Regions from separate parts of the Streptomyces sp. NPDC006134 genome, predicted to be linked through region 3. Evidence: riboswitches for the same ligand, from Rfam matches in the RefSeq annotation. Region 3 holds a riboswitch; each other region holds the start of a gene.

Region 1 (9,212 bases), on a different contig from region 3:
GCCCGCCCCGGCGGGCACGGCGCCGAGCAGGGGCGCGCCGGCCACGTCCGGCAGGTCGGCGAGATTGCAGCGGCAGGCCAGGTCCGGGTCGGCGGGCCAGCTGCCGATCACCACCCCCGCCAGATCGATGCCGCGCGCGCCCAGCTCACGTGCCGTCAGCTCCGTCGTGTTCAGCGTGCCCAGTCCCGCCGTCGCCACGACCAGCACCGGCGCCTGAAGCAGCCCCGCCACGTCCGCCAGGGTCCCGCCCGCCGCGTCGAACCGGACGAGCAGTCCGCCCGCCCCCTCGACCAGCACCAGGTCGTGCTCGGTGGCCAGCTTGGCCGCCGTCTCCGCCACCGCCTCCGGGTGCACCGGGGCGAGCCCGGCCCGCCGCGCGGCCGTCGCCGGCGCCAGCGGCTCGGGGTACCGGGCGAGTTCGCCCGTCGTCACCGCGTCGCCCGCGAGCCGGGCGACCTCCTGAGCGTCACCGGCCTCGCCGGGCCCCACGCCCGTCTGCGCCGCCTTCAGCACGGCCACCGACCGCCCGGCCGCCAGCGCCGTCGCCGCGACGGCGGCGGTCACCACCGTCTTGCCGACCTCCGTGCCCGTGCCCGTGATCACCAGTACCGTCATCTCTCATCCCTCCCGCGCCGCCGCGCACACCGCCCGCGCGATCCGCGCCACGTCGGCGTCGCCCGTGACGTACGGCGGCATCGTGTAGATCAGGTCGCGGAACGGCCGCAGCCACACGCCCTCGCGCACGGCCGCCCGCGTCGCCGCCGCCATGCCGACCGGGTGGTCGAGCTGGACGACCCCGATGGCGCCGAGGACCCGCACGTCGCGCACCCCCGGCAGCCCGGCGGCCGGCGCCAGCCCGTCCCGCAGCCCCGCCTCGATCCGCTTGACCTCGGCGAGCCAGTCCTGGCCGAGGAGCAGCCCGATCGAGGCGCACGCCACCGCGGCCGCCAGCGGGTTGCCCATGAACGTCGGGCCGTGGGCGAGCACCGGCACCTCGCCCCGCGAGATGCCCTCGGCCACCCGCGCGGTGCACAGCGTCGCCGCCATCGTCAGATAGCCGCCGGTCAGCGCCTTGCCCACGCACATCACGTCCGGGGTCACCGCCGCGTGCTCCGCCGCGAACAGCGCGCCCGTCCGCCCGAAACCGGTGGCGATCTCGTCGAACACCAGCAGCACGTCGTGCGCGTCGCACGCCTCGCGCAGCACCCGCAGATACGCGGGGGAGTGGAACCGCATCCCGCCCGCGCCCTGCACCACCGGCTCGACGATCACCGCGGCCAGCTCGTCCGCGTGCCGCCCGATCAGCTCGCGCAGGTGCTCCGCGTACGCCTCCTCGTACGCGGCCGGCGGGGCGTCGGCGAACACCTGCGGCTGGAGCACGCCGGACCACAGCCGGTGCATGCCGCCCTCCGGGTCGCACACCGACATCGGCTGCCAGGTGTCGCCGTGGTAGCCGCCCCGCCAGGTCAGCAGGCGCCGCTTGCCGGGCCGGCCGAGCGAACGCCAGTACTGGAGGCACATCTTGACCGCCACCTCCACCGACACCGAGCCGGAGTCGGCGAGGAAGACGTGCTCCAGGCCGTCGGGCGAGATGTCGACGAGGAGCTTCGCCAGCCGCACGGCGGGCTCGTGGGTGAGCCCGCCGAACATCACGTGGCTCATCCGCCCGAGCTGCTCGCGGACGGCCTCGTTCAGCACGGGGTGGTTGTAGCCGTGGACGGCCGACCACCACGACGACATGCCGTCCACCAGCTCGCCCGACCCGTCGGCGAGCTTCAGCCGCACCCCGCTCGCCGACTCCACGACGAGCGGGGCCTCGCGGCCGGGCATGGGGCCGTACGGATGCCAGACGTGCCGCCGGTCCAGCTCCAGCAGCTCGGGCACGCTCGGCTCAGGCATTGGGCGCCAGGTCCGTTCCGGCGCCCCGGCGGCGTACGGCGACCAGGTCGGTGCGGGGTTCACCGGCCCCCGGCACGGAACCGCGGACGCCACCGCCTTCGTGCGTGCCGCACCCGCCACCACCGCCGCCGCCCTCGTGCGATCCGCACCCGCCGGTGGAACCGCCTCCGTGCGATCCGCACCCGCCGGTGGAACCGCCTCCGTGCGATCCGCACCCGTCCGCGGAACCGCCTCCGTGCGCCCCGCACCCGCCGCCCGCCCGATGCTCCGGCAGCGTCGCCTGCCCGGTGCCCTCCACCTCGAACCCGGCGTCCGCGATCATCTCCAGGTCGGCCTTGCCCGCCTGGCCCTCGCTGGTGAGGTAGTCGCCGAGGAAGATCGAGTTGGCCAGGTGCAGGGCGAGCGGCTGCAGCGTGCGCAGGTGCACCTCGCGCCCGCCCGCGATGCGCACCTCGACGTCCGGGCAGACGAACCGCACCATCGCCAGGATGCGCAGGCAGCGCTGCGGGGTGAGGTTCCACTCCTTGGCCAGCGGCGTTCCCTCGAACGGGATGAGGAAGTTGACCGGAACCGAGTCCGGGTCCAGCTCACGCAGGGCGAAGACGACGTCGACCAGGTCCTCGTCGCTCTCGCCCATGCCCGCGATCAGCCCGGAGCAGGCGGACAGCCCGGCCGCGTGCGCCTTGCGCACGGTGTCCACCCGGTCGGCGTAGGTGTGCGTGGTGGTGATGTCCCCGTACGTCGCCTCGGACGTGTTCAGGTTGTGGTTGTAGGCGTCCGCGCCCGCCTCGCGCAGCCGCTCCGCCTGGCCCTCGGAGAGCAGACCGAGGCAGGCACACACCTCGACGCCCTCGTTCGCGTCCTTGATGGCCTTGATGGTCTCGGAGACCCGGTCCACGTCCCGGTCGGTGGGACCGCGCCCGCTGGCCACCAGGCACACCCGCTTGGCGCCCCCGGCCACGCCCGCGGCGGCGGCCTCGGAGGCCTCGCCGGGCTTGAGCCAGGTGTACTTCAGGATGCCGGCCTGCGAGCCGAGCCGCTGGGAGCAGTAGGAGCAGTCCTCCGGGCACAGGCCGGACTTGAGGTTGACGAGGTAGTTGAGTTTCACCCGCCGCCCGAACCAGTGCCGGCGCACCCGGCCGGCCGCGGCCACCACGTCGAGCAGGTCGTCGTCGGAGGTGGCGAGGACGGCCAGCGCCTCCTCGCGCGTCGGCGTCTCGCGCCGAAGTCCCTTGTCCACCAGCGTCTTCAGCAGATCCATGGGAGCCGATCCTGTCCTACTCGGCCGCCCCTGGCCACGGAGACTCCTTACAACTTCGGCGATTCACCGTGTGGGTATCACCACACCTCGGGCGGCGGCCCCGGCCGCTAATGTCTGTGCACTGCCTACAAAACCCCGCACCACCGGAGGACCCATGGCGTTCGGCTGGATCGACGAGCAGGCCGGGCTGCGCCGCCGCGCCGGGCTCGTCCGGAGCCTGCGGCCCCGCCCGGCCGGCACCCCGCTCCTCGATCTGGCGGGCAACGACTACCTGGGCCTGGCCCGGCACCCCGAGGTCGTCGAGGGAGCCGCCCGGGCCGCGCGGGTCTGGGGCGGCGGCGCGACCGGCTCCCGGCTCGTCACCGGCACCACCGAGCTGCACACGGAGCTCGAACGCGAACTGGCCGCCTTCTGCGGCGCCGAGGCGGCCCTCGTCTTCTCCTCCGGCTACACGGCCAACCTCGCCGCCGTCACCGCGCTGGCACCGCACGGCTCGCTGATCGTCTCCGACGCCGGCAACCACGCCTCGCTGATCGACGGCTGCCGGCTGGCCCGCGGCACCACCCAGGTCGTGGCACACGCCGACCCGGACGCGGTGCGCAAGGCGCTCCAGATGCACGACGGGCCCGCCGTCGCGGTCTCCGACACGGTGTTCTCGGTCGACGGCGACGCCGCCCCGCTGGCCCGCCTCGCCGAGGCGTGCCGGGAGTACGGCGCCGGGCTGGTCCTCGACGACGCGCACGGCCTCGGCGTACTCGGCGACGGCGGGCGCGGCGCCCCGCACGCGGCGGGGCTCGCGGGCGCCGGCGACGTCGTCGTGACGGTCACGCTCTCCAAGGCGCTCGGCAGCCAGGGGGGAGCCGTGCTCGGCCCCGCCCGGGTGATCGACCACCTGGTCAACGCGGCCCGGACGTTCATCTTCGACACGGGGCTCGCCCCCGCGGCGGCCGGCGCGGCCCTGGCGGCCCTCGGGCTGCTGCGCCGTGAGCCCTGGCGGGCGGAGCGGGCCCGTGCGGTGGCGGGCGAACTGCACGCGCGGCTGACCGCCGCGGGCCTGACGGCGGTGCGTCCGGACGCCGCGGTGGTCTCCGTGCGCGCGCCCTCGGCCGAGGACGCCGTGCGGTGGGCGGCCGAGTGCCGGGCGGCGGGCCTGGCCGTGGGGTGTTTCCGTCCTCCCTCCGTGCCCGACGGCGTCTCACGGCTCAGACTGACCGCCCGTGCGGACCTGACCGGGGAACAGCTCCGGCACGCCGTGCGGGTGATCTGCCGGACGCGGCCGTGAGCCGGCGGGGCACGGCCGCGTGCCGCACGCTGCCCGGCGGGTCAGCCGGGCGTGACGGGACCGGACGGAAGCGGGCGCACCGGCCCCGGGCGCACCGGTTTGGGGTTCACCGGAGCCCGGAGAGGAAGTCCGCCCAGCTCCCCGGGGAGAAGAGCAGCGCGGGCCCGGCCGGGTCCTTGGAGTCGCGTACGGCGAGCAGTCCGGCCCAGGGGCCGGCGGCCGGCCGGGCGGTCTCGACGCAGTTGTTCGCGCCCGTGCTGTAGCTGCTGCGCAGCCACCGCACACCGGGCAGCCGGGTGCTGGAAGGGACGGTGCGAGGCAGTGCGGACATGGTGCCTCCTTACGCGCCGGCCGCTGTCGCGGCGATGAAATCCAACGAGTCCTCGGGCGAAAGGGCGTGGATCCCAAGGGCGTTGAAGGCCTCGGAGTAGGCCTCCAGGTCTTCTTTCCGTTCCAGATAGAGGCTACTCGTCAAGTGGTCGAGAACGACCACATCCAGATCAGAAGTGCTCGAAAATGAGAAGATTACGAAAGAGCCGGTGACACCGATGTGCGCCCCGGCGCCGAACGGCAGGACCTGGAGGCGTACGTGAGGCAGCCGTGCCGCCTCCACCAGCCGCTCCAGCTGCCGGGCCATCACGCCGGGGCCGCCCACCTCCCGGCGCAGCACCGCCTCGTCCAGCACGGCGCGCAGTTCCAGCGGCGGATCCCTGCGCAGCACGTCCTGCCGGGCCAGCCGCACCTCCACCAGCGCGTCCAGCCGCTCCTCCGGCACTCCGTCCACCGCGGCCCGCGTCACCGCCCGGGCGTACTCCGGCGTCTGCAGCAGCCCGGGGACGACGGTGGTCTCCAGCGTGCGCATCGCGCTCGCCTGGGACTCCAGGCTGATGAAGTCCCGGTACGTCGGCGGCAGCACTCCGCGATAGGCGTGCCACCAGTGGTGGTGCCGGCCGGTGCCGCGGCCGGAACCCGCCAGGACGAGGAGCAGGTCCCGCAGCTGGGGATCGGCCACGCCGTAGGCGTCCAGGAGTAACCGCACATCGGCCGGTTTGGCACCGCTCGTTCCGGTCTCGATCCGGCTCACCTTGGACTGGTGCCAGCCCACGAGCCGGGCGGCCTCACCACTGGTGAGCCCTGCCGAGGTGCGCAACGCGCGCAGTTCGGCGCCCAGCTTCCGGCGGCGGACCGCAGGACCGTGCTGCATGGGCCTCTCCTTACTCCTTCCGGGCCGCCCGAATACGGTCTGTCGTCGCAGAGTTCACCGCATCGAGCGACAGATATATGCATATCCCGGTGGATCGCCGCCCTTCACCGGCGGGTGATGGCAGTCTGGCGACGAAGCACCAGTCCGGGACCGTACTCGAACCATCCGGCTCCGTGCCGGGCTGCGGTCCCGTGGGAAGGGACGACGTCGCCATGGCAGATCATCTGGAAGCCTCCGTCACTCTGCCGAGCGATCCCGCCTCGGTCTCCGCCGCCCGGACCTACGTGGTCGGCACCCTGGCGGAGTGGGGACTGCCGGCGGGCACGGAGGTGTCCGACACCATCCGGCTCATCGTCTCCGAACTGGCCACCAACGCGGTGCAGCACACCTTCGGACTGTCGCCCACCTTCACGGTCGCCCTCGCACTCGACCGCGAGGAACGTCTGTGCGTCGGCGTCACCGACAGCCACCCCCGGTTCCCCAAGCGGCTGCCCGCCGCCGTGCAGCAGGACAACGGCCGCGGCATGGTGATCATCCGCTGGCTGGCCGCCGAGTGCGGCGGCAGGCTGAGGATCCGGCCGACCCGCGAGGGCGGCAAGACCGTCTCCATCGAACTGCCCTGGAGGGAACCGGCCGAGCCGGTCACGGCCGCCCCTCAGCAGGAGCAGCGGCGCTGAACCGGCGCGTCCGGCCGGACGCGCCGCACCGACGGCACCCGGCGCGATGCCCCTCCCCGGCCCCGTGCCGCCGGCGGACCGTCCGCGGACTCCCGCTCACCGGACGCCTTCGCCCGCTGGACCAGCCGGGGGAGCAGCCCCCACAGGCCGAGGCACACGAGCAGGGTCGCCGCGCCCGCGGCGACGCCACCGGCCCGGCCGGCCGTCACGTCCACCACGAGCAGCACCGAGCCGGTGAACGCGAGCACCAGCACACCGAGGCCGAGGGCGGCCGGCTGCGAGGAGACCTGCGCGATGCGCGGCTTGGCGCCCTTGCGGAAGAGCGAACGGTGCAGCGCGGCCGGTGCCGTGAACAGCGCGGCGGCGAGGACGGCGAGCAGCAGCGTGGTGACGTACGTGGCCCGCTGCACGGCGTCGAGATCCGGGAAGCGCGAGGTGAACGCCAGGGACAGCAGGAAGGCGAAGAGGATCTGGCCCCCGGTCTGGGTGACCCGCGGCTCCTGGAGCAACTCGGCGAAGCTGCGGTCGGCGCGCTCCAGCGGCGTCTCGTTGCGCGCGGTGCAGGGGCGGTGGTCGGCCATGGCGTGACGGGTATCCATCGGAGGGCGTGCCACGCGTGAGGGCCCGGACTTCGAGCGCGTCGTCACCCGTAACGGCGTCCGGAGGGCGTGTCACGTGGGGAGGCCCGTCCGAGCCCCCTTCCGGCCGTCTCACACGGCCCGGGGGCGGGCGCCGGGCCGGCAGCAGCCGGCCCCGGCCTCCCGAGGGCGGCGTCGCGGTCGGCGCGGCCTGCCGGAGGGAAGCCGCAGGGGTGGCGCGCGCCTGCCGGAGGGATGCTGCGGGGGTGGCGCGCGCCTGCCGGAGGGATGCTGCGGGGGTGGCGCGCGCCTGCCGGAGGGATGCTCCGGGGGTGGCGGCGAGTCGGGTCGCCACCACCCCGCGCCATGTCACTTGACCCGGCCGTACCAGACGCTCTTGGACCAGATCTTCTGGAGCCTCACCACGTCGCCGGTCTTCGGGGCGTGCCAGATCCTGCCCTTCCCGGCGTAGATCCCGACGTGGTACACGTTCCGGCCCGAGTGGAAGAAGACCAGGTCTCCGGCCCTGCGGTTCTTGGCGGAGATGTGGCGGGTCTTGTTGTACTGCTGGGCGGCGGTGCGCGGCAGTTTCTTGCCGGCCTTCTTGAACGAGTACTGCGTCAGCCCGGAGCAGTCGAACCGGTACGGCCCGGTGGCACCGTACTTGTACGGTGCACCCTTCTTGGAGGCCGCGATCTGGAGGGCCTTCGTGGCCGGGGCCGCGGCGGCGGCCTCGGAGGCGACGCCGGGGACCACGATCGAACCGCCGACGGCGGCGATGGTGAGAGCCGAGGCCGTACCGGCCCGGACCATGAGGGACGGGACACGATTGAGCGCAGTCATGCGCAACCCTTCGTCAGCCGCCTGTGAAGGATGACCTGTCGGATTCGGGCTGACAAAGTTGCCCGGCCGCGTGGTGCGGCTTCACCCCAAGGGCTGCTCGGCCCGGCCATGGCGTGACCGTTCCGGCGACCCGTCGTGCTTGGGTCCTCCACTCCTGCCGATCCACTTTCTGTCGACCGGTCATCCGGGCGGCGGCAGGACTCGGCGTCCGCCCGGACCGCCCCGCCGCGGTGGCGGGGGCTTGTCGTCAGACAGGGATCTTGGCGCACCGAAGTCCGAAAATCCCAACGGAACCGGGGATTTGTGTTGTTACTCACCACTCACCCGTTCGGGTGGACACCCCTGTGTTCGAGCTTCCGTCGAGGGTGCCGCCGAGCTCCGGACCAGCGGCGGAATCAGTTATTCCGCACCGGGGTGCAGCGGAAGGCGCAACCGGCATACGCCTGATACAGCAGGAATTTCTCCACCGAAAGGGGGTACGCCGTTCGGCGCCTTCCGGGCCCGGCCCGGGCCCCGCGCGACGCGTGGGGGAGCCCGGGCCGGGTGCCGGTGTGTCAACTGCCGGAGGCGGGCGGCAGCGTGACGCGGGCGGTGCGCCGCTCGCCGTCCAGGAGGCGCAGCGCGCGGGCCAGGGTGGCGGTGTGCAGCTCGCTCTCGCCCCGCTGGTGCATCAGCGTCAGCGCGTCGCGCAGGGCGGCCGCCCGGCCGACCAGGGCCTGGGCGGCCCGCAGTCCGCGGTAGGTGTCCCCGTGGCGCGCCGGGTTGACGCGGCCGAGCAGGTCGGCCACGTCGAGGTAACGGTCGATCAGCTCGGCCTCGGCGCGCGTCAGGGCGGGCAGGGGCGGGAGTTCGGGAAGCACGTCCGCCTCACTCCCCGCCGGGTGCGGGCCGCGCGCCCTTGCGGCCGGAGACGATCCGGTCCACCAGGCCGTACGCCAGCGCCTCCCGCGCGTCGAGGATCTTGTCCCGCTCCATGTCCGCGCTCACCTGGGCGCGGGTGCGGCCGGTGTGCCGCACGAGCATCTCCTCCAGGAGGGAACGGACGCGCGTCAACTCGTCGGCCTGGACGGCCAGGTCGTCGGCCTGCCCCCGGACCGGCTCGGCGAGGGCCGGCTGGCGGATCACCATGCGCGCGCCCGGCAGCACGGAGCGCTTGCCCGGCGTGCCCGCGGCCAGCAGGGCCACCGCCGGGGACCCGGCCTGGCCCAGGCAGGTCGTCTCCACGTCACAGCCGACGTACTGCATCGTGTCGTAGATCGCCGCCATGGCTTCGAAGGAGCCGCCGGGAGAGTTGATGTAGAGCGCGATGTCCCGGTCGGGTGCCTGGTGCTCCAGGTACATGAACTGGGCGACCACGTCGTTGGCCGCCACCTCGTCGATCGGTGTCCCGAGAAAGACGATCCGCTCCTCCAGCAGCTTCGCGTACGGATCCGTCGTCCGCTGCCCGGAGCTCGTCCGTTCGGTGAAC
Region 2 (10,316 bases), on a different contig from region 3:
GTTCCCGACGCCCGCTGGGAAGTGGCCTACGAGTTCGGGATCGACCGGCCGTAGGCCAGGAGCGCAGGAAGCGGGTGAGACGCCGAAGGGGCCGCCCGCACCACGGATGGCGGGCGGCCCCTTCGGGAGGGTGAGGGGTGACGTGCCGTCAGGCCCGGTGGGGCGACGGCACGTCCGGTGACCGTGGGGTCAGGAGGCCTTGGCCTTCTCCTCGGTCTTGGCGGCGGCGGGCGCCGGGGCCGGCTTGGCGGCCTCGTAGAACTCCTCGCGCGGGGACTCGATCGCGCCGAGCGAGACGACCTCGCGCTTGAGGAACATGCCGAGCGTCCAGTCGGCGAAGACCCGGATCTTGCGGTTCCAGGTCGGCATCGCCATGCCGTGGTAGGCGCGGTGCATGTACCAGGCGAGACGGCCCTTGAGCTTGATCTTCATCTTGCCCATGACGATCATCGCGACGCCCTTGTGCAGGCCGAGGCCCGCCACCGCGCCCTTGTTGGCGTGGCTGTAGTCCTTCTGCGGGAAGCCCCGCATGCCGGACAGGACGTTGTCACCGAGCACCTTGGCCTGGCGCAGCGCGTGCTGGGCGTTGGGCGGGCACCAGGCGTTCGGGTTGCCGTTCTTGCGGCCCACGAGGTCCGGGACCTGGGCGTTGTCGCCCGCGGCCCAGACGTAGTCCATGCCCTTGACCTGGAGCGTCGGCTCGCAGTCGATGTGACCGCGGGGACCGAGGGGCAGGCCGAAGCGGGACAGGGCCGGGTTCGGCTTGACGCCGGCGGTCCAGACGATCGTGTTGGAGTCGACCTCGAGGCCGTTCTTCAGCACCACGTGGCCGTCGACGCAGGACTCCATGGAGGTGGACAGGTAGACCTCGACTCCGCGGCTTTCGAGGTGTTCCTTGCCGTACGTGCCGAGCTTGGGGCCGACCTCGGGGAGGATCTTGTCGGCGGCGTCGACCAGGATGAAGCGCATGTCCTCGCGGGACACGTTCTTGTAGTACTTGGCGGCGTCGCGGACCATGTCCTCGACCTCGCCGACGGTCTCGGCGCCGGCGAAGCCGCCGCCGATGAAGACGAAGGTGAGCGCCTTGCGGCGGATCTCCTCGTCCGTGGTGGAGTCGGCCTTGTCGAGCTGCTCCAGCACGTGGTTGCGCAGGCCGATGGCCTCCTCGATGCCCTTCATGCCGATGCCCTGCTCGGCGAGGCCGGGGATCGGGAAGGTGCGGGAGACCGCGCCCATGGCGATGACCAGGTAGTCGAAGGGCAGCTCGTACGCCTCGCCCACGAGGGGGGTGATCGTGGCGACCTTGCGGTCCTGGTCGATGGTGGTGACCCGGCCGGTGAGGACCTCCGCCTTGGGAAGCACGCGTCGCAGGGGGACGACGACGTGCCGCGGGGAGATGTTGCCGGCGGCGGCTTCGGGGAGGAAGGGCTGGTAGGTCATGTACGACCGGGGGTCGACGACGGTGACGGTCGCCTCTCCGTAACGCATCTTCTTCAGAATGCGTCGAGCTGCGTACAGGCCTACGTACCCACCGCCTACTACGAGGATCCTGGGACGCTCCGTGGTGCTCATGCCATCGAGTATCCACCCGCTCCCGGGGGTCCCCTCGTGCGCCCCTTCACAAGCTCCGACGAGGGCTGTGTTACACTCCGCCGCTCACGTGACGGAGATCATGGCACCGAAAGGGAACCACCGCGCAGGGGAGGTCGTTGTCAACGGCTCGTGAGCTGCCCTTCAGGCCCGCCGGACCGCCCCGGACCCCCCTCCGCCCCGCCCGCCGGACCTCCTCCCGGAGCGCTCTCCTGAACGTGTTCAAAGGGCAGTTGAGCCCCCAAAAGGGTCAACGCGGCCACAGGAGCCGTCCGGCCGGACCCAATTCCTTGTGAAGAACTTCACGAACTTTCCGGCCGGACATCGCCGCCGGGCCGCCCCCACCCTCCGCAAGGGTGCTCATCCGTTCCCTGACCAGCTCACACGGCACCCCCGACAGGGGAATCGGACAGGCGTACGGCGGGGTCTTCCTTGCCCCTTTTGCCGGATTCGGCAAGGCTTCGAGGAGTAAGGGGTTCCCGCCCGGCAGCTCCGGAAAGGGGTGCCATGAGTCCGCACCGCCGTACGACGGGACTGGTGTCCCATGCCACGGAGCCGGCGGACCTCCCGCTGCCGCGCTGGGTGCAGTGGCTGCCCCTGGCGCTGGTGGGCCTGGCCCTCGCCGTCGACCTGCCCACGCCCGGCGCCTTCAGCGGCGACGTCTTCCTGGTCCTCAGCGCGATGATCGCCGCCTGCGTCCACTCCCTGCGCCGGGTCGCCCTGGTGGCGGTCCTCAACAGCGCTGCCGGTCTGCTCCTGCTCGCCGGGCACCTGGAGGTCGACGGCGGCCACGCCGTGGTCGACTACTTCTCCCTGCTCCTGCTGGCCTGGGCCGCCGTACCGCTGTGCCTGCTGCGGCTGGCGCTGCACCGGCGGCTGCGGGGTGCCCGCGAGACCGCGGAGTCCGCGCAGCGCGCGGTCCTGCCCCCGGTACGGGCCTGGCTCGGGCACACCTGGATCGCCGTACGGTACGAGGCCGCCTCCGACGCGGCGGCCGTGGGCGGTGACCTCTACGCGGCCGAGAACACCCCGTACGGCGTACGGCTGCTCATCGGCGACGTGCGCGGCAAGGGCCTGGACGCGATTCCCCGCGTGGCCGCCCTGGTGGGCAGCTTCCGCGAGGCGGCGTACCACACGGAGACGCTGCCGCTGCTGGCCCGGCACCTGGACGAGGCCGTCGCCCGGCACACCCGCGACCTGGCCGCCGTACGCATCGGAGGCGGCGCCGAGAGCGAGCAGTTCGTCACGGCGGCCATCGCCGAGTTCCCGCCCGGCGGCCGCGAGGTCCGGCTGATCAGCCGGGGCCACTGCCCGGCGTTCCTGGTCGGCGAGGAGGGCGTCCGGACGTGGGAGCCGGCCGACCCCGGGCTCCCGCTGGGGCTCGGCGAACTGGATCCGGGCCCCTGGCAGTACGACACGCGCCCCTTCGCCCCCGGCGATCTGCTGCTGATGTGCACGGACGGCCTGCTGGAGGCGCGGAACGCCGACGGTGTCTTCTTCACGCCCGAGGAGGGCCTGGCCGACTGCCGGCGGCAGGGGCCGCCGGCCGTGGTGGAGACCGTGGCCCGGCTGGTGCACCGGCACGCGGGAGGCGTCCTCGCCGACGACCTGGCACTGATCGCGGCCACCGTCACGGAGGCGCCGTACCGGCCCCCCGCGCGCATGGAGCCCGGTTCGGCCGGTCCCGAGGACGGCTGCGCCGCACCGCCCGACTCGACGGGACCGTCCGCCGAGCACTGAGGGCCGCGCGGCCCCTGCCCACGGACCGGCCCCGGACGGGCCGGTGGGGCACGCCGGGCGCACCCCGCCGGACCGCCCGCCTCCCGGCGGCCCTTCGGGCTTCTACGCCACCGACCAGGCGATTCCGTCGAGGATGTCGTGCTCGCTGACCACGACCTCCTCCGCGCCGGTCCGTTCCATGATCGCCAGCAGGACGAGAGCCCCGGCGGCGATCACGTCGACGCGGCCCGGGTGCATGGACGGGATCGCGGCGCGCTCGGCGTGGGTGGAGCGGAGCAGGCGGCCGGTGATCTCGCGGACCCGGTCACGGGTGACGCGGGAGTGGTGGATGGCGGTGGAGTCGTACGCGGGGAGCTCCTGCGCGATCGCCGACACCGTCGTCACCGAGCCGGCCAGACCGACCAGCGTGCGCGCCTCGCGCAGCGGGACAGTCTGCTCGGCGAGGTCGAGGGCCGCCTCGATGTCGGCCCGCATCGCCGCGATCTGCTCCTCGGCGGGCGGATCGGTGACCGCGCCGTCGCGCACCAGGTGCCGTTCGGTCATGCGGACGCAGCCGACGTCGACGGAGCGGGCCGCACGGACGTGGTCGTCACCGACGACGAACTCGGTCGAGCCGCCGCCGATGTCCACCACCAGGAAGGGGCGGTGCAGGTCCGCACGGCCCGTCAGTTCCTTGGTGGCGCCGGTGAAGGAGAACTCGGCCTCCTGGTCCCCGCTGATCACCTCCGGCTCGACGCCGAGGATGTCCCGGACGCCGCGCACGAAGTCGTCGCGGTTGGAGGCGTCGCGGGAGGCGGACGTCGCCACGAAACGCAGGCGCTCGGCGCCGTGCGCCTTGACGATCTCCGCGTACTCGCGGCAGGCGGCGAAGGTCCGCTCCAGCGCCTCGGGGGCGAGCCGGCCGGTGCGGTCGACGTCCTGGCCGAGGCGGACGATGGTCATGCGCCGGTCCAGCTCGGTCAGTTCGCCGGTGGCCGGGTCGGCGTCGGCGACCAGGAGCCGGATGGAGTTCGTACCGCAGTCGACGGCGGCGACACGGGTCACTGCTCGTCCTCCCCACAGGTTCCGGCGGTCTCGGGAACCGTCACGCACGGGCCCTTGCGCCACCACTCGGGCAGCATCGCGATCGCCTCGTCGCCCAGCGGGTTGACGCCCGGACCGGCCGCCAGCGAGTGGGCGACCAGGACGTGCAGGCACTTGACCCGGTCCGGCATGCCGCCCGCGCTCGGGAAGTTCTTCAGCTCCTCGATCTCGTCGCGGCGCCGGATGTAGTCCTCGTGCGCGGCGCGGTAGGCGGCGGCCAGCTCCGGGTCGGCCGCCAGGCGCTCGGTCATCTCCTTCATCACGCCCTCGGCCTCCAGCGTGCCGATCGCCGAGTTGGCGCGCGGGCACGTCAGGTAGTACAGCGTCGGGAAGGGCGTGCCGTCGGGCAGCCGCGGTGCCGTCTCCACGACGTCCGGCTGCCCGCACGGGCAGCGGTGCGCGATGGCGCGCAGCCCGCGCGGCGGACGCCCGAGCTGCTGCTTGAAGGCCTCGACGTCCGCGTCGGTGGGCTCGGTGCGCGGGGTGGGCGGCGGAGGGGTTTCCATGGCGGTGTTCAGGCTGTCTTTCTGTCCGTGGATACGTGGGACGTGGAGCGCGGATCGTGGGCGGAGGGGGCGCGGGCCGCGGACGGAGGGCCGCGGATCGCGGGGCGGGGCCGTCCTCACCGGCCGGCGGCGTCGGACTCGTCCACACCGCCCCAGATGTTCAGGTACCAGGGGCGGTCGGCCGCCCCGAGGTCGGTGCGGGACTGCTCGGTCGCGTCCGGGTCGATGACGACGTAGCCCGTCTCGCCCGGCATCACGTAGTGCAGCCGCTGCCGGATCTGCTGCTCCGCGTACGCGTCGTCCTGCCAGCGGGCCTTCAGGTCGCGCAGGCGTTCGACCCGCTCCTGGGTCTGCTGCTTCTGCCGCCGCAGGTCGGCGATCTCGCCGCGCTGGGCGACGTACTGCCTTATGGGATAGGCGAGCACCACGACGAGGGAGCAGACGACCATCGCGAGCAGCGCGGCCCGGCCGGTCAGCCGGGAGCGGCGGGCCTGCCGCTTGGACTGCGAGCGGTAGACCCGGGCCGCCGTCTGCTCACCGAGCAGCCGGATCCGGGTCGTGGTGGAGAAACGGTCCCGGTCCTTCACCGCCATGTCCCCGCCTCCCGTTGCGCCGTCCTGGCCGTCCTACGTGCGTACGTCCCCGCACACGGTACGGGACCGGGTACGGGGACGTACGGACGACGCTGCCTTCTGCCGGGCCGGTCAGCCCTTGAAGCGCGGGAAGGCGCTGCGGCCGGCGTACACCGCGGCGTCGTCGAGGATCTCCTCGATGCGCAGCAGCTGGTTGTACTTGGCGACGCGCTCGGAGCGGGCCGGGGCACCGGTCTTGATCTGGCCGCAGTTGGTGGCGACGGCCAGGTCGGCGATGGTGACGTCCTCGGTCTCGCCGGAGCGGTGGGACATCATGCACTTGAAGCCGTTGCGCTGGGCCAGCTCGACGGCGTCCAGGGTCTCGGTCAGCGAGCCGATCTGGTTGACCTTGACCAGCAGGGCGTTGGCGGCGCCCTCCTCGATGCCGCGGGCCAGGCGCTCGGGGTTGGTGACGAACAGGTCGTCACCGACGAGCTGCACCTTGTCGCCGAGCTGGGCGGTGATGGTCTTCCAGCCCTCCCAGTCGTCCTCGAACAGCGGGTCCTCGATGGAGACCAGCGGGTACGCCTCGACCAGCTCGGCGTAGTACTCGGTCATCTCGGCGGCCGTGCGCTCCTTGCCCTCGAAGACGTACACGCCGTCCTTGTAGAACTCGGACGCGGCGACGTCGAGGGCGAGGGCGATCTGCTCGCCGGGGGTGTAACCGGCCTCCTTGATCGCCTCCAGGATGAGGTCGAGGGCCTCGCGGTTGGAGCCGAGGTTCGGGGCGAAGCCGCCCTCGTCGCCGAGGCCGGTGGCCAGGCCCTTGCCCTTCAGGACCTTCTTCAGGGTGTGGTAGACCTCGGCACCCCAGCGCAGGGCCTCGGAGAAGGACTCCGCGCCGATCGGGGCGATCATGAACTCCTGGATGTCCACGTTGGAGTCGGCGTGCGAGCCGCCGTTCAGGATGTTCATCATCGGCACCGGCAGCAGGTGCGCGTTGGGGCCGCCCAGGTAGCGGAAGAGCGGCAGGTCGCTGGCCTCGGAGGCGGCGTGGGCGACGGCGAGGGACACGCCGAGGATGGCGTTGGCGCCCAGGGAGCCCTTGTTGTCGGTGGCGTCCAGGTCGAACATGGCCTGGTCGATCAGGCGCTGCTCGGTGGCGTCGTAACCGACCAGCTCCGGGCCGATCTGCTCGATGACGGCCAGGACGGCCTTCTCGACGCCCTTGCCCTGGTAGCGGTTGGTGTCGCCGTCGCGCAGCTCGATGGCCTCGAAGGCGCCGGTCGAGGCGCCGGACGGAACGGCGGCACGACCCGTGCTGCCGTCGTCGAGGCCGACCTCGACCTCGACCGTGGGATTGCCTCGGGAGTCCAGGATTTCCCGGGCTACGACGACGTCGATGGACGGCACGAGCATCTCCTTCTTGGATGTGACGCGGGTGGGCAGGACCGCGGCGGTTCTGCCAGAGAAACCGTGTGGCTCTGCGGGACGAGCCTAACCGGCTCCGGGCGATCGGCCAGCCGGTCACCCACCCGTTGGACAGAACCGAGAGTAAATTGTTTCCGAACGGAACAAACACGTCCCCCGTGCGGGCCGCCGTGCGGGCCCGTCCGGAGGTGTCGTGGCGCGGCGCGAAAAACCCCGCCCCGGTGCGTACGGGGGACACGCACCGGGGCGGGGAGCCCGTGGGGGGACCGGGCGGGGAGCCCGGGGGCCGGGCGGGAGCCCGTGGGGGGAATCGGGCGGGAGCCCGGGGGCCGGGCGGGCCGGTGCCGCGCCTTACTTCAGGTGCAGCTGCTGGCCCGGGTAGATGAGGTCGGCGTCCTCGACGATGTCCTTGTTCAGCTGGAACAGCTTCTCCCAGCCGCCCTGGACGCCGTGGTCCGCGGCGATCGTGCTGAGGGTGTCGCCCTCGACCACCTTGTACTCGCCGTCGCCCTTCTCGACCTTCTCGCCGGTCGGGGTGGTGACGGTCTTCTGCGAGGCGGCCGGGCGCTCCTGGGAGCGGGATGCCTTCTGCTCGGTCGAACGGGTCGTGGTCTCGGACTGGGCCGACGACGAGCCGGCCGAGGAACCGGCCGAGCTGCCGGAGCCGGTGTTCGAACCGGCCGAGGAACCGGCCGAGGAACCGGAGCCGTTGTCCGAGCCGGCCGACGCGCCGCCGCCGGTGTACGCGGCGCCGGACAGACCCTTGCCGCAGACCGGCCAGGCACCCTTGCCCTGGCCCGCGAGCACCTTCTCGGCGACCGCGATCTGCTGCTCCTTGCTGGCCTGGTCGGCGGTGGCGGCGTACTGCGTGCCGCCGTACGCGGCCCAGGTGGAGGCGGAGAACTGCAGACCGCCGTAGTAGCCGTTGCCGGTGTTGATGGACCAGTTGCCGCCGGACTCGCACTGGGCGACGGCGTCCCACTCGGAGGCGGTGGCGGCGGAGGCGTTGCCGGCCGCCATCAGCGGGGCGGCGACGGCGGCGCCGGCGACACCGGCGAGCGTGATGGCGCGGGTGGCCTTGGACGGACGACGGTGCTTGCCCTTGCCGGAAAACAGCATGGTTGATCCCCTCACCGACGCCTGCGAGGTGAGCTGTCGGGTTCGGGCCGGTTGAGTTGCCCGGCCGGGCCCCTTGCGGGACTCGGCTCCACCCCTAGCCGCTCCGGCTCAACTGCCCGGCGCGGCGCTTACCTTGGGTCCCCCGCTCCTGCCTGCGGCGCTTGACGCGACGACTGTTCCCGGACGGCCGCTGGCAGGATTCGGCGTTGCGGCAGCCGGGGCCCGCGGTGGCGAGCGCTCATGACCGTAGACAGGCCACCGACGGAATTTCAAAGACGATCAGGGCTTCTGAGACCTATCTCTCACCGCGTTTATAAGGGACATTAGCGGTGAAGCCTGACGCGAACTCCCGCTACTTTTCGCCCGTTTCGTCACCGACCGCAAGCTTCTGACCGGGAAGGATGTGGTCCGGGTCGGCGCCGACCGTCTCCTTGTTCTCGGCGTACAGCCCCTGCCATCCGCCGCTGAGGTCAAGGGAGTCGGCGATGGCCCAGAGACTGTCGCCGTGGCGGACGGTGTAGGAGCCGTCGACGACATCGCGCGCCGACCCCTCGCCGCGCGAGGCGTGCCGGCCCGAGGAGGTGCCGTCGCGGCGGTCGGCCGGGGTCTCGTCGGCGCTGGGGCCGCGATGGCGGCCGTTGCCGGAGGTGCCGGTGTCCGTCAGGCCCGAAACAGCCTCCTCCTGTCCGGAGTTGCCGGATGCGTCACGCTCGGGCGCGGCCGGGTTCCGGGAGGCGCCGGGGGCCGACACGGACCCGGAGCCCGAGCCGGAATCAGCCGATGTGCCGGACTTTGGCGATTCCTCCCGGTCACCCGACGAAGCGTCAGGCGTGCCGGACGGAGACGAGATGGAGGACGATCCGGACGTTCCGGAGCTTTCGCTCTTACTCGGCGACACGGACGGGTTGGCCGATATGGATGAGCCGGACGATCCGGACGCCTCCGGTGACTTCGGCGACTTCGGCGACGCCGAGGGGTCCGTCGACTTGGAGGACCTGGACGACTCCGACAACTCGGGCGATTCAGGTGTCTTCGTGGCATCCGGTCCGGACGACGCCCCGTCCGCCGGAGCGGTGCCGGTGGCGGCCGATCCCGAACCCGCGTTCAGGCCGGCGAGAAGGCCGCAGGTCGGCCAGGCGGTGATGCCCTGGGCCGCGAGGACCTTCTCGGCGATTCTTATCTGCTGGGAACGGCTGGCCTGGTCGGCGCTGGACGCATAGGCGAGTCCGCCGTACTTCTCCCAGTCGTCCTGGGTGAGCTGCAGACCGCCGTAGTACCCGTTGCCGCTGTTCTCGCTCCAGGCGCCGCCGGTCTCGCACTCGGCGACCCGGTCCCAGGTCGCGCCGTCGGCCGCACTGGCACCGGAGGCTCCGAGAAGGGGGATCGCGATGGCGGAGCCGGTCACTCCGGCGGCGACCACGAGTGCCGGAGCCTGGCGGGGGCGGCGGTGACGACCGTTCCCGGAAAGCATGCGGAAACCTTTCGCGAGACAACAGGGACCGCGCGACGGGTGGCGCTCGGCGCCGCGCTGATCCGTGAACGTATAGCCATACGATCACTTGTCACAAGTTCATGCCGCGCAGATCACACGAAGATCACAGAGCTGAACTTCTGTCACCTTTTGGTGAGGGCGGCTCTGTTCCCGGGCGAGGTCATGGAGCCGGTGTGAACGTCACGGGCAGCGTGCGCAGGCCCCGCATGATGAGTCCGCCGCGCCAGCACAGGTCGGCCGGATCGGCGGCCAGACGCAGATCCGGCAGGCGGGTGAGGAGCGTGGCGAGCGCGGTCTGGCCCTCCAGCCGGGCGAGCGGGGCGCCCAGGCAGTAATGGATGCCGTGGCCGTACCCGAGGTGCTGGTTGTCCCGGCGGGCGAGGTCGAGGGTGTCCGGGTCCGCGAACCGCTCCGGGTCCCGGTCGGCGGCGGCCAGCACGACGAGCACCGGGTCGCCGGGGGCGATGTCCTGCCCGCCGATGGTGAGCGGCTCGGTGGCGAAGCGCCAGGTGGCCAGTTCCACCGGCCCGTCATAGCGCAGGAGTTCCTCGACGCCGGTCTCCAGCAGGCCGCGCTCGCCGGCGGCGAGGGACCGCTGGAGGCGGGCGCGCTGCCCGGGGTGGGTGAGCAGGGCGTATGTGCCATTGCCGATGAGGTTGACGGTGGTCTCGAAACCGGCGAACAGGAGGATGAACGCCATCGCCGCGGCCTCGTTCTCGGTGAGGTGCTCGCCGTGGTCGGAGGCGCGGATGAGGCCGGAGATGAGGTCCTCGCCGGGGCCGG
Region 3 (10,316 bases):
GTGATGCCGAAGGCGTAGACGTCGATCTCCAGGTCGTCGACCACGCGAGCGAGCTGGTCGATCTGCTCCGGAGCCAGGAACTGCGCCTCGTCGGCGATCACGTAGTCCACGCGGCCGCCGTGCGAGAGGTGGTCGACGAGATGGGCGTACAGGTCCATCCCGTCCGTCGCCTCGACCGCGTCCGTGACCAGGCCGAGGCGGGAGGACAGCTTGCCCTCGCCGGCCCGGTCGTTGCGCGTGAAGATCATGCCCACGAGGCCGCGCGCCGAGCGGTTGTGCTCGATCTGGAGAGCCAGCGTCGACTTCCCGCAGTCCATCGTTCCGGAGAAGAACACCAGCTCGGGCATGGGGGGACGAGCACCTTTCGGAGGGGAGGGCGTGCGGGACGTCGGGTACGTCCACGCGTGGGGGGGGAGGGGTCGTACGGGGCGTACGCGGTTCCGGGGTTCTCAGGTACGTACTTCGAGCAGGGGGACCAGTTGCTCGGCGGGGGTCATCGAGCCGTGGTTGCCGGTCATCGTCGACTCGTTCGGCTCCCGCTCGGAGGCGATGAGCAGGACGTCGTCGCGGGCGGCGGCGATCACGTCGCCGATGCGGTCGTACACGCGGTCCTCGACGTGCGGGCCGAACCAGCCGGCCGCGATCGCCTCGTCCCGCGAGGCCACCCAGAACTGCTCGCCGAGGACCTCGCGCCAGCAGGTCAGGACGTCGTTCTGGGCGCCGGGGAGGGCGTAGACGTGGCGGGCGCGGCCCTCGCCGCCGAGCAGGGCGACGCCGGCGCGCAGCTCCCAGTCCTCGTCGAAGTCGATCCGGTGCTCCTCGTCGAACGGCACGTCGATCATGCCGTGGTCGGCGGTGACGTAGAGCGCGGTGCGCGGCGGCAGCTGCTCGGCCAGGCGCTGGACGAGCCGGTCGGCGTGGGCGAGCTGGCCGCGCCAGGTGTCGGAGTCGACGCCGAAGCGGTGGCCGGCGCCGTCCACCTCGGCATAGTACGTGTAGACCAGGGAGCGGTCGCCGGCGGCGAGCTGCTCGGCCGCCAGGTCCATGCGCTCCTCGCCGGTCAGCCGTCCGTGGAAGGTGCCGCCGCTGAGCGCGACCTTGGTCAGCGGGGTGTCGGCGAAGGTGGGCGAGGACACCTGGGCGGTGCGCACGCCCGCCTCGTGGGCGAGCCGGAAGACCGTGGGCCGGGGCTGCCACGCGTGCGGGTCCGTCCACGGTTTCCAGCGCAGCTGGTTCATCAGCTCGCCGGTCGCGGGGTTGCGCACGGTGTAGCCGGGCATGCCGTGGGCGCCGGGCGGCAGGCCGGTGCCGACGGAGGCGAGGGAGGTCGCGGTGGTCGCCGGGTAGCCGGCGGTGAGGGGGCGTCCCGTGCCGCCGCGCGAGGTGCGCAGCAGCGAGGTCATGAAGGGGGCGTCCTGCGGGTGCGCCTTCAGCTGCTCCCAGCCGAGGCCGTCGATCAGGAACACGCAGGCGCGGTCGGCGGGGGCCAGCTCCGGGATCGCGGCGGTCAGGCCGGGCACGCCCATGCCCGCGGCGAGCGTGGGCAGCAGGTCGGCGAGGGAGCCGGTGCCGTACTCGGGCACGGGCGCCGAGGCCACGGGGAGCGGCTCCGGTTCGGTGTCCCAGGCGGCGGGGCCGGCGGGGGCGGGGACGGAGCGCCCTCGGTCGTGGGCGGCGGAGGGAGACGGGTGCGACATCAGCGGCCGGTGTCCGCGGTCGCCTCGGAGAGGGCCTGGGCGAAGGCCAGTGCCTGGCGCACCGTCTCGGGGCCGTCGCCGGCCTCGCTGACGCGCAGGCTGAGGTCGTCGGCGGTCGAGCTGCCCGTGTAGCCGTGGTCGGCCTCGCAGTTGGGGTCGCCGCAGGCGGCCGGCTCCAGGTCGATGCGGGAGACGGCGCCCCAGCCGATGGTCAGCACGATCTCGCGGGGCAGCTGGCCCGGCTTGTACTGCTCGGGGTTGGCGACCACGCGGCTGACCACGATCGACGAGATCCGGCCGAGCTTGACGGACTCCGTGGACGTGGTGGCGTACGGCGTCGGGGAGGTGTCGTCGGCGGCCTGCTCGTCGGTGTGGCTGACGATGAAGCGGTTGTCGGTGAGGACCAGCACGGTCACGTGCCGGCGCACCTCGTTCTGGTCGAAGGTGGTCTCCTGATGGACCAGGTACGACCGGATGGGCTCGCCGCCCACGGCGGCCTCCACCGCCTCGGCCACGAGGGCCGGGTAGTAGCCGCTGCGCTCGATCGCCGCACGCAGCCCCTGGGTCGTCGTACTGGTCTTGGCCATGCCGTCCATCCTACGGGGGCGCACCGACTGCGAGGCACCGCTCGGCGCCGTCCGGCCGCCCGGGGACGGGCGGCGGGGGTCAGCGCGGGGCAGCGTGGGGGGTCAGCGCCTGGGTCAGTACGACGGCAGCGTCCGGGGGCCGAGGTCGTCCCGGGCGGGCGGAGGCGCCAGGCGGACGGAGGCGCCGAGCACGCTCAGGCCGCGCGGGGCGACGACGACGGGCTCCAGGGTGACCGCGACGACCTCCGGGTGGTCGTCGACGAGACGGGAGACGCGCAGCAGCAGCTCCTCCAGGGCCGGGGTGTCGGCCGGGGCCGAGCCGCGCCAGCCGAACAGCAGGGGCGCGGTGCGGACCGACCGCACCAGGGAGGCCGCCTCCCGGTCGGTGACCGGGATCAGCCGGTGCGCGGTGTCGCCGAGCAGCTGGGTGGCGGCCCCGGCGAGCCCGAAGGAGAGCACCGCTCCGGCCGCCGGGTCGATGACGGCCCGCACGACGGTGTCGACGCCGCGCGGGGCCATGCCCTGGACCACCGGCCGCAGCTCCTGGGGGGTGCCGAACAGTCCGGTCAACTCGTCGTAGGCCCGCCGCAGTTGTTCCTCGTCCGCGAGGTCGAGGCGGACGCCGCCCAGGTCGGCGCGGTGCCGCAGGTGCGGGGCGGTGGCCTTGAGGGCCACGGGGTAGCCGATGCCGCGGGCGGCGGCGACGGCGGCGTCGGAGGTGGGCGCGGGCAGGGCGCGGCGGACGTGGATGCCGTACCGGCCGAGGAGGTCGCAGGTCTCCTCCGTGCCGAGGGTGAGGCCCTGGCCCCGGGAGAGCAGCCGGTCGATCAGCCCGGCGGCGCCCTTCTCGTCGATGTCCTCGTACTCCGGCACCTTGCCCGGGTCGGCGGCGTCCCGGCGCCACTGGGCGTACCGGACGGCTTCGGCGAGGGCGCGGACGGCGCGTTCGGCGGCGGGGTAGGCGGGGATCGGACGGGTTCCCTCGGGGGCCTCGTCGACGGGGGGTCCTTCACCGGAGGGACGCTCGGCAGGGGGTTGTCCGGCAGAGGACTGTCCGGCAGGGCGCTGCCCGGCAGGAGGGGCCGGGGCGGTGGTGCCGGGCGGTGTCGCGGGGGTGGGAGGGGTGGCGGGGACAGAGGGGGTGGCGGGGGCGGGTGGTGCGCTGGGGGCGGAAGACGCGGTGGGGACGGTCGGCGTGGCAGGGACGGTCGGCTCGCCGGGGACGGAAGACGCGGCAGGGGCAGGCGGCGCGCCGAGGACGGGCGGTGCTCCGGGGGCGGTCTGCGGGGCCGTGCTCGCCGCCGCCGACAGGGCCTCCGCCAGTCCGCCGAGCTCCACGTGCACGACGAGGACCGGCTTGGCGGGGGCCTGGGCCGCGGCGGACCGCAGGGCCTCGGCGAGTGCCGCGTCGCCGGCCGGTCCCTCCCCCACCGCCGGTATCGCCGTCACGACGACGGCGTCGCAGGTGTCGTCCGCCAGCGCGCGGGAGAGCGCCGCGTGGAAGTCCCGCGCCGAGGCGGCCGTCGTCAGGTCCAGCGGCGGGTGCGGCCGCAGCCCCTCGGCGAGGCACGCGTCGTAGGTCAGCAGGCCCAGGGACTCGGAGTTGCCGAGGATCGCCACGCGGGGCCCGGCCGGGAGCGGCTGCCGGGCGAGCAGCAGCCCGGCGTCGACCAGCTCGGTGATGGTGTCCACGCGGACCACCCCGGCCTGCCGCAGCAGCGCGGACACCGTCGCGTGGGGCAGCCGGGTGGCCCGTACGGCGTGTCCCTGGGGCGCCGCGGCCCGGTGGCGCGCGCCCTGGACGACGACCACCGGCTTGACCGCGGCCGTGCGCCGGGCCAGGCGCGTGAACTTGCGCGGATTGCCGATGGACTCCAGGTACATCAGGACCACGTCGGTGTCCGGGTCGTCGTACCAGTACTGGAGCAGGTCGTTGCCGGAGACGTCGGCCCGGTTGCCGGACGAGACGAAGGTCGAGACACCGGTGACGCCGGTGACTCCGCCGCCGCGCCGGTGCAGCCGGGACAGCAGGGCGATGCCGATGGCGCCGGACTGCGCGAACAGCCCGATGCGGCCGGGGCGGGGCAGCTCGGGCGCGAGGGAGGCGTTGAGCCGCACCCCGGCGGAGGTGTTGACGACCCCGAAGGCGTTGGGCCCGATGACGCGCATGCCGTACGCGCGCGCGTGCCGTACGAGGGCGCGCTGGCGCTCGCGTCCCTCGGGGCCGCTCTCGGCGTATCCGGCGGAGACCACGACCAGGCCCTGCACGCCGTGCTCTCCGCACTCGGTGACGGCCTCGGGGACCTGCTCGGCGGGCACGGCGACCACCGCGAGGTCGACGGGCCCGTCGATGTCCCGCACCGAGCGGTGGGCGGGCACCCCGTCGAGTTCCTTCCACCCCTCGGGGAGGGCCTTGTTCACGGCGTACAGGCGGCCGGTGAAGCCGGCGTCGCGGATGTTGCCGAGGATGCTGCGGCCGACGCCGCCGGGGGCGCGGCCGACGCCGACGACGGCGACGGAGCCGGGCACGAGCAGCCGCCGCACCGAGCGGGCCTCGGCGCGCTGTTCGCGCGCGTACTGCACGGCGAGCGAGCGGTCGGTGGGTTCGAGGTCGAGCTCCAGGCGGACGACGCCGTCCTCGAAGCTGCGCTTCTGGGTGTATCCGGCGTCCGTGAACACCTTGATCATCTTGGTGTTGGCGGGCAGCACCTCGGCGGCAAAACGGCGGATGCCGCGTTCGCGGGCGACGGCGGCGATGTGCTCCAGCAGCGCGGAGGCGACGCCGCGGCCCTGGTGGGCGTCCTGCACGAGGAAGGCGACCTCGGCCTCGTCGGCCGGCGCGGAGGCGGGCGCTCCGTCGGCGCCGATCCGGTCGTAGCGCACGGTGGCGATGAACTCGCCGCCGACCGTGGCCGCGAGTCCCACCCGGTCCACGAAGTCGTGGTGCGTGAAACGGTGGACGTCCTTGGCGGACAGGCGGGGGTAGGGCGCGAAGAAGCGGTAGTACTTCGACTCGTCCGAGACCTGCTCGTAGAAGCTGACCAGGCGCTCGGCGTCGTCGGCGGTGATGGGCCGCACGCGCGCGGTGCCGCCGTCGCGCAGCACCACGTCGGCCTCCCAGTGGGCGGGATACTCGTGCCGGTCCGACGAGGTCTGCATGGGCCCCAGAGTACGGCTCGCGTACGACAACGGCGCGGGGCAGGCTGTGGGAGGAGGGAGGCCGGGCCGGGGCCGCGGCACGGCGCCCGCCGGGGGGCGGCCGGGCGGCCGCTCCGGGCATGCTCCACGATATGGGAAACTGGTCTAGACAACCCTGAACACCTGAAGGGCAGCATCACATGGCTGAGCGCCGCGTCAACGTCGGCTGGGCCGAGGGTCTCCACGCCCGCCCCGCCTCCATCTTCGTCCGAGCCGCCACGGCCACAGGCGTCCCGGTGACGATCGCCAAGGCCGACGGCGACCCCGTCAACGCGGCCTCCATGCTGGCCGTCCTCGGCCTGGGCGCGCAGGGCGGCGAGGAGATCGTCCTCGCCTCCGACGCCGAGGGCGCGGATGCCGCCCTGGACCGCCTGGCGAAGCTGGTCGCGGAGGGGCTGGAGGAGCTTCCCGAGACCGTCTGAGCCGTCCCCGGCCGCTTGTGCACCTGACGGCGGAGCCGCGTCACCCTTTCCGGGGGCGCGGCTCTTTCGTTTCCCGCGCGTCCGCCCGCATTCCCGCCGTGAACGTCCGCGTCCCCGCCGTGAACGCCCGCGTCCCCGCCGTGAACGCCCGCATTCCCGCCGTGAACGTCCGCGTCCCCGCCGTGAACGCCCGCATTCCCGCCGTGAACGTCCGCGTTCCCGCCGCGAACGTCCGCGTTCCCGCCGCGAGCATTCACATCCCCGGCGCGAGCATTCGTACTCACGTCGCGAGCATTCGTACTCACGTCGCGAGCATCCCTATTCACGTCGCGAGCATTCGCATCCCCGGCACGACCGTCCGCTTTCTCGCCACAGGCGTTCGTGTTTCTCTCCGCGGCCGTCCGCTTTTTCGTCGCAGGCGCATACGAAGGGGCGCCCACGCGAAAAGAGCAGTGGGAAAGAAGGCCGCATCCGAATACCCCTTCTTTGTATACGGCCCCCGTGTTAATTCGGCAGGCTCGGTGTGTTGACGCGGTGTTGCGAGATCCTCACGGGGTCCGTCCGCTCGCCCGCGGCGGGCGGGCGCAGCCGGTGCGCGGCCGTCGAGCGCTCGGTGTGCGCCGCCATGAGGGCCCGTGCCCGCTCGCTGTCGCCGCGCGCCACCGCGTCGACGATCGCGCCGTGCCCGGCCCACAGCTCCACCGCGCCGGCCGGCGCCTCCACGGCGTAGAGCCAGGCGATCTTGTGGCGCAGCTGGGTCAGCATCGCGATCAGCGCGGGGCTGCCGGACGCCTGGACGAGCGTCTCGTGGAACCACCCGTCCAGGGAGCGCAGATCCTCGCCGGTGCCCCGCCTGGCACGCGCCTGACCCAGTCTGACCAGGCCGCGCAGCACCTTCAGGTGCGCCTCGGTGCGGCGCTGGGCGGCCCGGGCGGCGCCGAGCGGCTCCAGCAGCAGGCGGATCTCCAGCAGGTCGGCGGCCTCCCGCTCGGTGGGTTCCGCGACGCACGCGCCCGCGTGCCGCCGGGTCACCACGAATCCCTCGGCCTCCAGGGTGCGCAGGGCCTCGCGGACGGGGACGCGGGAGACTCCGTAGCGGCGGGCGAGGAGTTCCTCGGTGAGCCGGCTGCCGCGCTGGTGGACACCGGCGACGATGTCGTCCCGGATCGCCGTGCACACCGAATGCGCCGGAATGCGCATGACCGACCTCCGCCTTGATCACCGTGAAACGCCGACGATGGACGCATGGCGATCGACTCTATGGCAGCGGGCCGGAAATTCCGACGGCGCTCCGTAATCCATGGGTATTTTTTGGTCAACGGGGATTTGGCCGGCGGGTGGGCGGTGAGACCTTGGAACAATGTGCGGTGAGGTATCGAAACGCCGGTCGGCGAGGCCTCGAACGCCGAAAAGCCCCGGCCGGGAAGCGGCCGGGGCGTACGGACGCGCGGGGCGTCCGGGGCGTCAGAGGGACACGCCGTGCGCGCGGAGGTAGGCGACGGGGTCGATGTCGGAGCCGTACTCGGGCGTCGTGCGCGCCTCGAAGTGCAGGTGCGGTCCGGTGACGTTGCCGGTGGCGCCGGACAGGCCGATCTGCTGGCCCGCCGTGACGGTCTGGCCGACGACGACACCGATGGAGGACAGGTGGCCGTACTGGGTGTAGGTGCCGTCGTGCATCTTCAGGACGACCTGGTTGCCGTACGCGCCGCCCCAGCCCGCCGCGACGACCGTGCCGGCGCCCACGGCGTGGACGGAGGTGCCGCTCGCGGCGTGGAAGTCGACGCCGGTGTGGCTGCCGGAGGACCACAGGGAGCTGCCGGCCTGGTAACCGGTGGAGACGTAGGACCCGGCGATCGGCATCACGAAGGTGTTCAGGCGCTTGCGCTCGGCCTCGCGGGCGGCGCGGTCCTTGGCCTCGCGGGCCTTCTCGGCGGCCGCCTGCGCCTCCTTGGCGGCCTCGGCGGCCCGCTCGCGCGCGGCCTCCTCGGCCATCTTGCGCAGGGCGGCTTCCTCGGCCGCCTGCTCCTGCGCGGCGGCCTGGGCGTCTATCTCGTCGGCTATGGAGTCGCCGATCGTGACGACCGGGGTGAGGCCGGTCTGCTCGGGAGCCGGCTCGGCGGCGAACGCCGGAGCCGCGACGGTGCCGACGACACCGGTGGTGGTGAGCGCCGCGACACCCGCCGCGCGGGCGGTGGTGCGCTGCATCCGGCTGGGACGACGGTGCTTCCCGGTGGCGCGCGTGAACGCCATGGACAGACTGGTCCTTTCCTTCCCTCTCGCCTACCGGGTTAGCTGACGGGTTCGGAGCAGGAAGGTCTCCTACGGACCCCCTCGCTGCACGCGCGGGCGTCCGATTCACCCCAGGGACTGCGGTTGGGTCCCCGGCTCCCCTGGCTCGCGCCGTACGGGGACTCGGCGATGACTGTCCGGTGCCGCGGGTGCGGCGCACTGCCTGACGAACAGCCTGGACGACGCTAAGGGGGGCGGCTTTCAATCCCCAAACGGAAGACGGATTTTGTTGCGCATCCCACAGGCCAGACAGGCAACCTCCGCCCCAATTCGGGCATAAGGGGGCCCTGGTGACGTACGTGTCACCAGGGCCCCCACGCGCGCGTGGTGCCGCCGGTTCGCCCGACGGGCGGTCTACTCGGCCGCGACGACGGTGACTTCGCCGATGCCGAGGGCCTCGACGGGCGCCTTGATCTGCGCGGCGTCACCGACGAGGACGGTCACCAGGCGGTCCACCGGGAAGGCGTTCACGACCGCCGCGGTGGCCTCCACGGTGCCGGTCGCGGCGAGCTGCCGGTACAGCTCGGCCTGGTAGTCGTCGGGGAGGTGCTGTTCGACCTGGTCGGCCAGCGTGCTCGCCACGGCCGCCGCGGTCTCGTACTTCAGCGGCGCCACGCCGACCAGGTTCTGCACGGCGACGTCGCGCTCGGCGTCGGTCAGCCCCTCGGCGGCGAGGGTGCGCAGCACCGTCCACAGGTCCTGCAGGGCGGGGCCGGTGTTCGGGGTGTCGACGGAGCCGCTGATGGCGAGCATCGCGGCGCCCGTGCCGTCCGGCGCGGACCTGAGGACCTGGCCGAACGCCCGCACGCCGTAGGTGTAGCCCTTCTCCTCGCGCAGGACGCGGTCCAGACGGGAGGTGAGGGTGCCGCCGAGGCAGTACGTGCCGAGCACCTGCGCGGGCCACACGCGGTCGTGCCGGTCCGGCCCGGTGCGGCCGATCAGCAGCTGCGTCTGCACGGCGCCCGGCCGGTCCACGATGACGACCCGGCCGGTGTCGTCGGCGACCACCGGGGGCACGGGCCGCGGCTCGGCCGGGGAGCCGGTCCACGCGCCGAGCGTGTCGCCGAGCAGCGCGTCGAGGTCGATGCCGGTGAGGTCGCCGACGACCACGGCGGTGGCCGTGGCCGGGCGGACGTGGCGCTCGTAGAAGGCGCGTACGGCGGCGGAGTCGATGTCCGCGACCGTCTCCTCCGTGCCCTGGCGGGGACGCGACATGCGCGAGTCGGCCGGGAACAGCTCCTTGGAGAGCTCCTTGGCGGCCCGGCGGGAGGGGTTGGCCAGCTCGTGCGGGATCTCGTCGAGGCGGTTGCGGACGAGCCGCTCGACCTCGCTGTCGGCGAAGGCGGGCGCCCTGAGGGCGTCGGCGACCAGGCCGAGCGCCTTGGCCAGGCGGGAGGCCGGCACCTCCAGGCTCAGGCGGACGCCGGGGTGGTCGGCGTGCGCGTCGAGGGTGGCGCCGCAGCGCTCCAGCTCGGCGGCGAACTCCTCGGCGGAGTGCTTGTCGGTGCCCTCGGAGAAGGCCCGCGCCATGATCGTGGCGACGCCGTCGAGACCGGCCGGCTCGGCGTCCAGGGGTGCGTTCAGCGACACCTCCACGGCGACGACCTGCTGGCCGGGGCGGTGGCAGCGCAGGACCGTCAGGCCGTTGTCCAGCGTCCCGCGCTCCGGGGCGGGGAACGCCCACGGCTTGGGCTCGCCGGCCTGCGGCTGCGGGTGGAAGTCCATCGTGGCGAGCTCGGTCACTTGGCCGCCTCCTCGTTCTCGTCGGTGGCGTCGGAGCCGGTGTCGGCGGGGGCGGTGGGCTCGTACACGAGCACCGCGCGGTTGTCGGGGCGCAGGCGGTCCTCGGCGACCTGCCGGACCTCTTCGGCGGTCACCTCCAGCACCCGCTGCACGGCGGTCAGGGCGAGCTGGGGATCGCCGAACAGGACGGCGTACCGGCACAGTTCGTCGGCACGGCCCGCGACCGTGCCGAGCCGGTCCAGCCACTCGCGCTCCAGCTGGGCCTGGGCGCGCTCCATCTCCTCGGCCGTCGGGCCCTCCTCGGCGAACCGGGCGAGCTCCTCGTCGATGGCGGCCTCGATGACCGGCACCTCGACGTCGCCGGAGGTCTTCACGTCCAG

Evidence for each region. A riboswitch is a leader RNA that binds a small molecule or an ion and turns the genes downstream of it on or off. The one in region 3 is predicted to bind cyclic di-AMP.
Region 1: linked by a shared signal. The riboswitch ahead of ABZ340_RS12835 (C40 family peptidase) and the one ahead of ABZ340_RS27680 (M23 family metallopeptidase) in region 3 are both predicted to bind cyclic di-AMP.
Region 2: linked by a shared signal. The riboswitch ahead of ABZ340_RS16455 (transglycosylase family protein) and the one ahead of ABZ340_RS27680 (M23 family metallopeptidase) in region 3 are both predicted to bind cyclic di-AMP.

What each region holds. Positions count from the first base shown of each region.
Region 1 covers NZ_JBEXTV010000015.1:126,934-136,145, forward strand. Annotated here, with positions in the region: gene bioD (dethiobiotin synthase) at 1-615, opposite strand, end outside; gene ABZ340_RS12800 (adenosylmethionine--8-amino-7-oxononanoate transaminase) at 619-1,899, opposite strand; gene bioB (biotin synthase BioB) at 1,892-3,160, opposite strand; gene ABZ340_RS12810 (8-amino-7-oxononanoate synthase) at 3,315-4,442, shown strand; gene ABZ340_RS12815 (DUF397 domain-containing protein) at 4,549-4,773, opposite strand; gene ABZ340_RS12820 (helix-turn-helix transcriptional regulator) at 4,783-5,646, opposite strand; gene ABZ340_RS12825 (ATP-binding protein) at 5,859-6,323, shown strand; gene ABZ340_RS12830 (DUF6328 family protein) at 6,302-6,904, opposite strand; gene ABZ340_RS12835 (C40 family peptidase) at 7,271-7,744, opposite strand; cyclic di-AMP (ydaO/yuaA leader) riboswitch at 7,748-7,951, opposite strand; gene ABZ340_RS12840 (hypothetical protein) at 8,299-8,604, opposite strand; gene ABZ340_RS12845 (ATP-dependent Clp protease proteolytic subunit) at 8,612-9,212, opposite strand, start outside.
Region 2 covers NZ_JBEXTV010000021.1:97,783-108,098, forward strand. Annotated here, with positions in the region: gene ABZ340_RS16420 (GntR family transcriptional regulator) at 1-54, shown strand, start outside; gene ABZ340_RS16425 (NAD(P)/FAD-dependent oxidoreductase) at 190-1,572, opposite strand; gene ABZ340_RS16430 (PP2C family protein-serine/threonine phosphatase) at 2,128-3,330, shown strand; gene ABZ340_RS16435 (Ppx/GppA phosphatase family protein) at 3,433-4,374, opposite strand; gene ABZ340_RS16440 (DUF501 domain-containing protein) at 4,371-4,919, opposite strand; gene ABZ340_RS16445 (septum formation initiator family protein) at 5,036-5,512, opposite strand; gene eno (phosphopyruvate hydratase) at 5,624-6,904, opposite strand; gene ABZ340_RS16455 (transglycosylase family protein) at 7,274-8,041, opposite strand; cyclic di-AMP (ydaO/yuaA leader) riboswitch at 8,045-8,211, opposite strand; gene ABZ340_RS16460 (LysM peptidoglycan-binding domain-containing protein) at 8,394-8,792, opposite strand; gene ABZ340_RS16465 (hypothetical protein) at 8,890-9,261, shown strand; partial or broken gene ABZ340_RS16470 (transglycosylase family protein) at 9,225-9,512, opposite strand; gene ABZ340_RS16475 (cytochrome P450) at 9,694-10,316, opposite strand, start outside.
Region 3 covers NZ_JBEXTV010000050.1:27,690-38,005, forward strand. Annotated here, with positions in the region: gene ABZ340_RS27650 (thymidine kinase) at 1-347, opposite strand, end outside; gene ABZ340_RS27655 (nucleotide pyrophosphatase/phosphodiesterase family protein) at 450-1,697, opposite strand; gene ABZ340_RS27660 (DUF5998 family protein) at 1,697-2,293, opposite strand; gene ABZ340_RS27665 (GNAT family N-acetyltransferase) at 2,399-5,443, opposite strand; gene ABZ340_RS27670 (HPr family phosphocarrier protein) at 5,623-5,904, shown strand; gene ABZ340_RS27675 (GntR family transcriptional regulator) at 6,409-7,104, opposite strand; gene ABZ340_RS27680 (M23 family metallopeptidase) at 7,369-8,154, opposite strand; cyclic di-AMP (ydaO/yuaA leader) riboswitch at 8,167-8,332, opposite strand; gene ABZ340_RS27685 (pitrilysin family protein) at 8,548-9,936, opposite strand; gene ABZ340_RS27690 (pitrilysin family protein) at 9,933-10,316, opposite strand, start outside.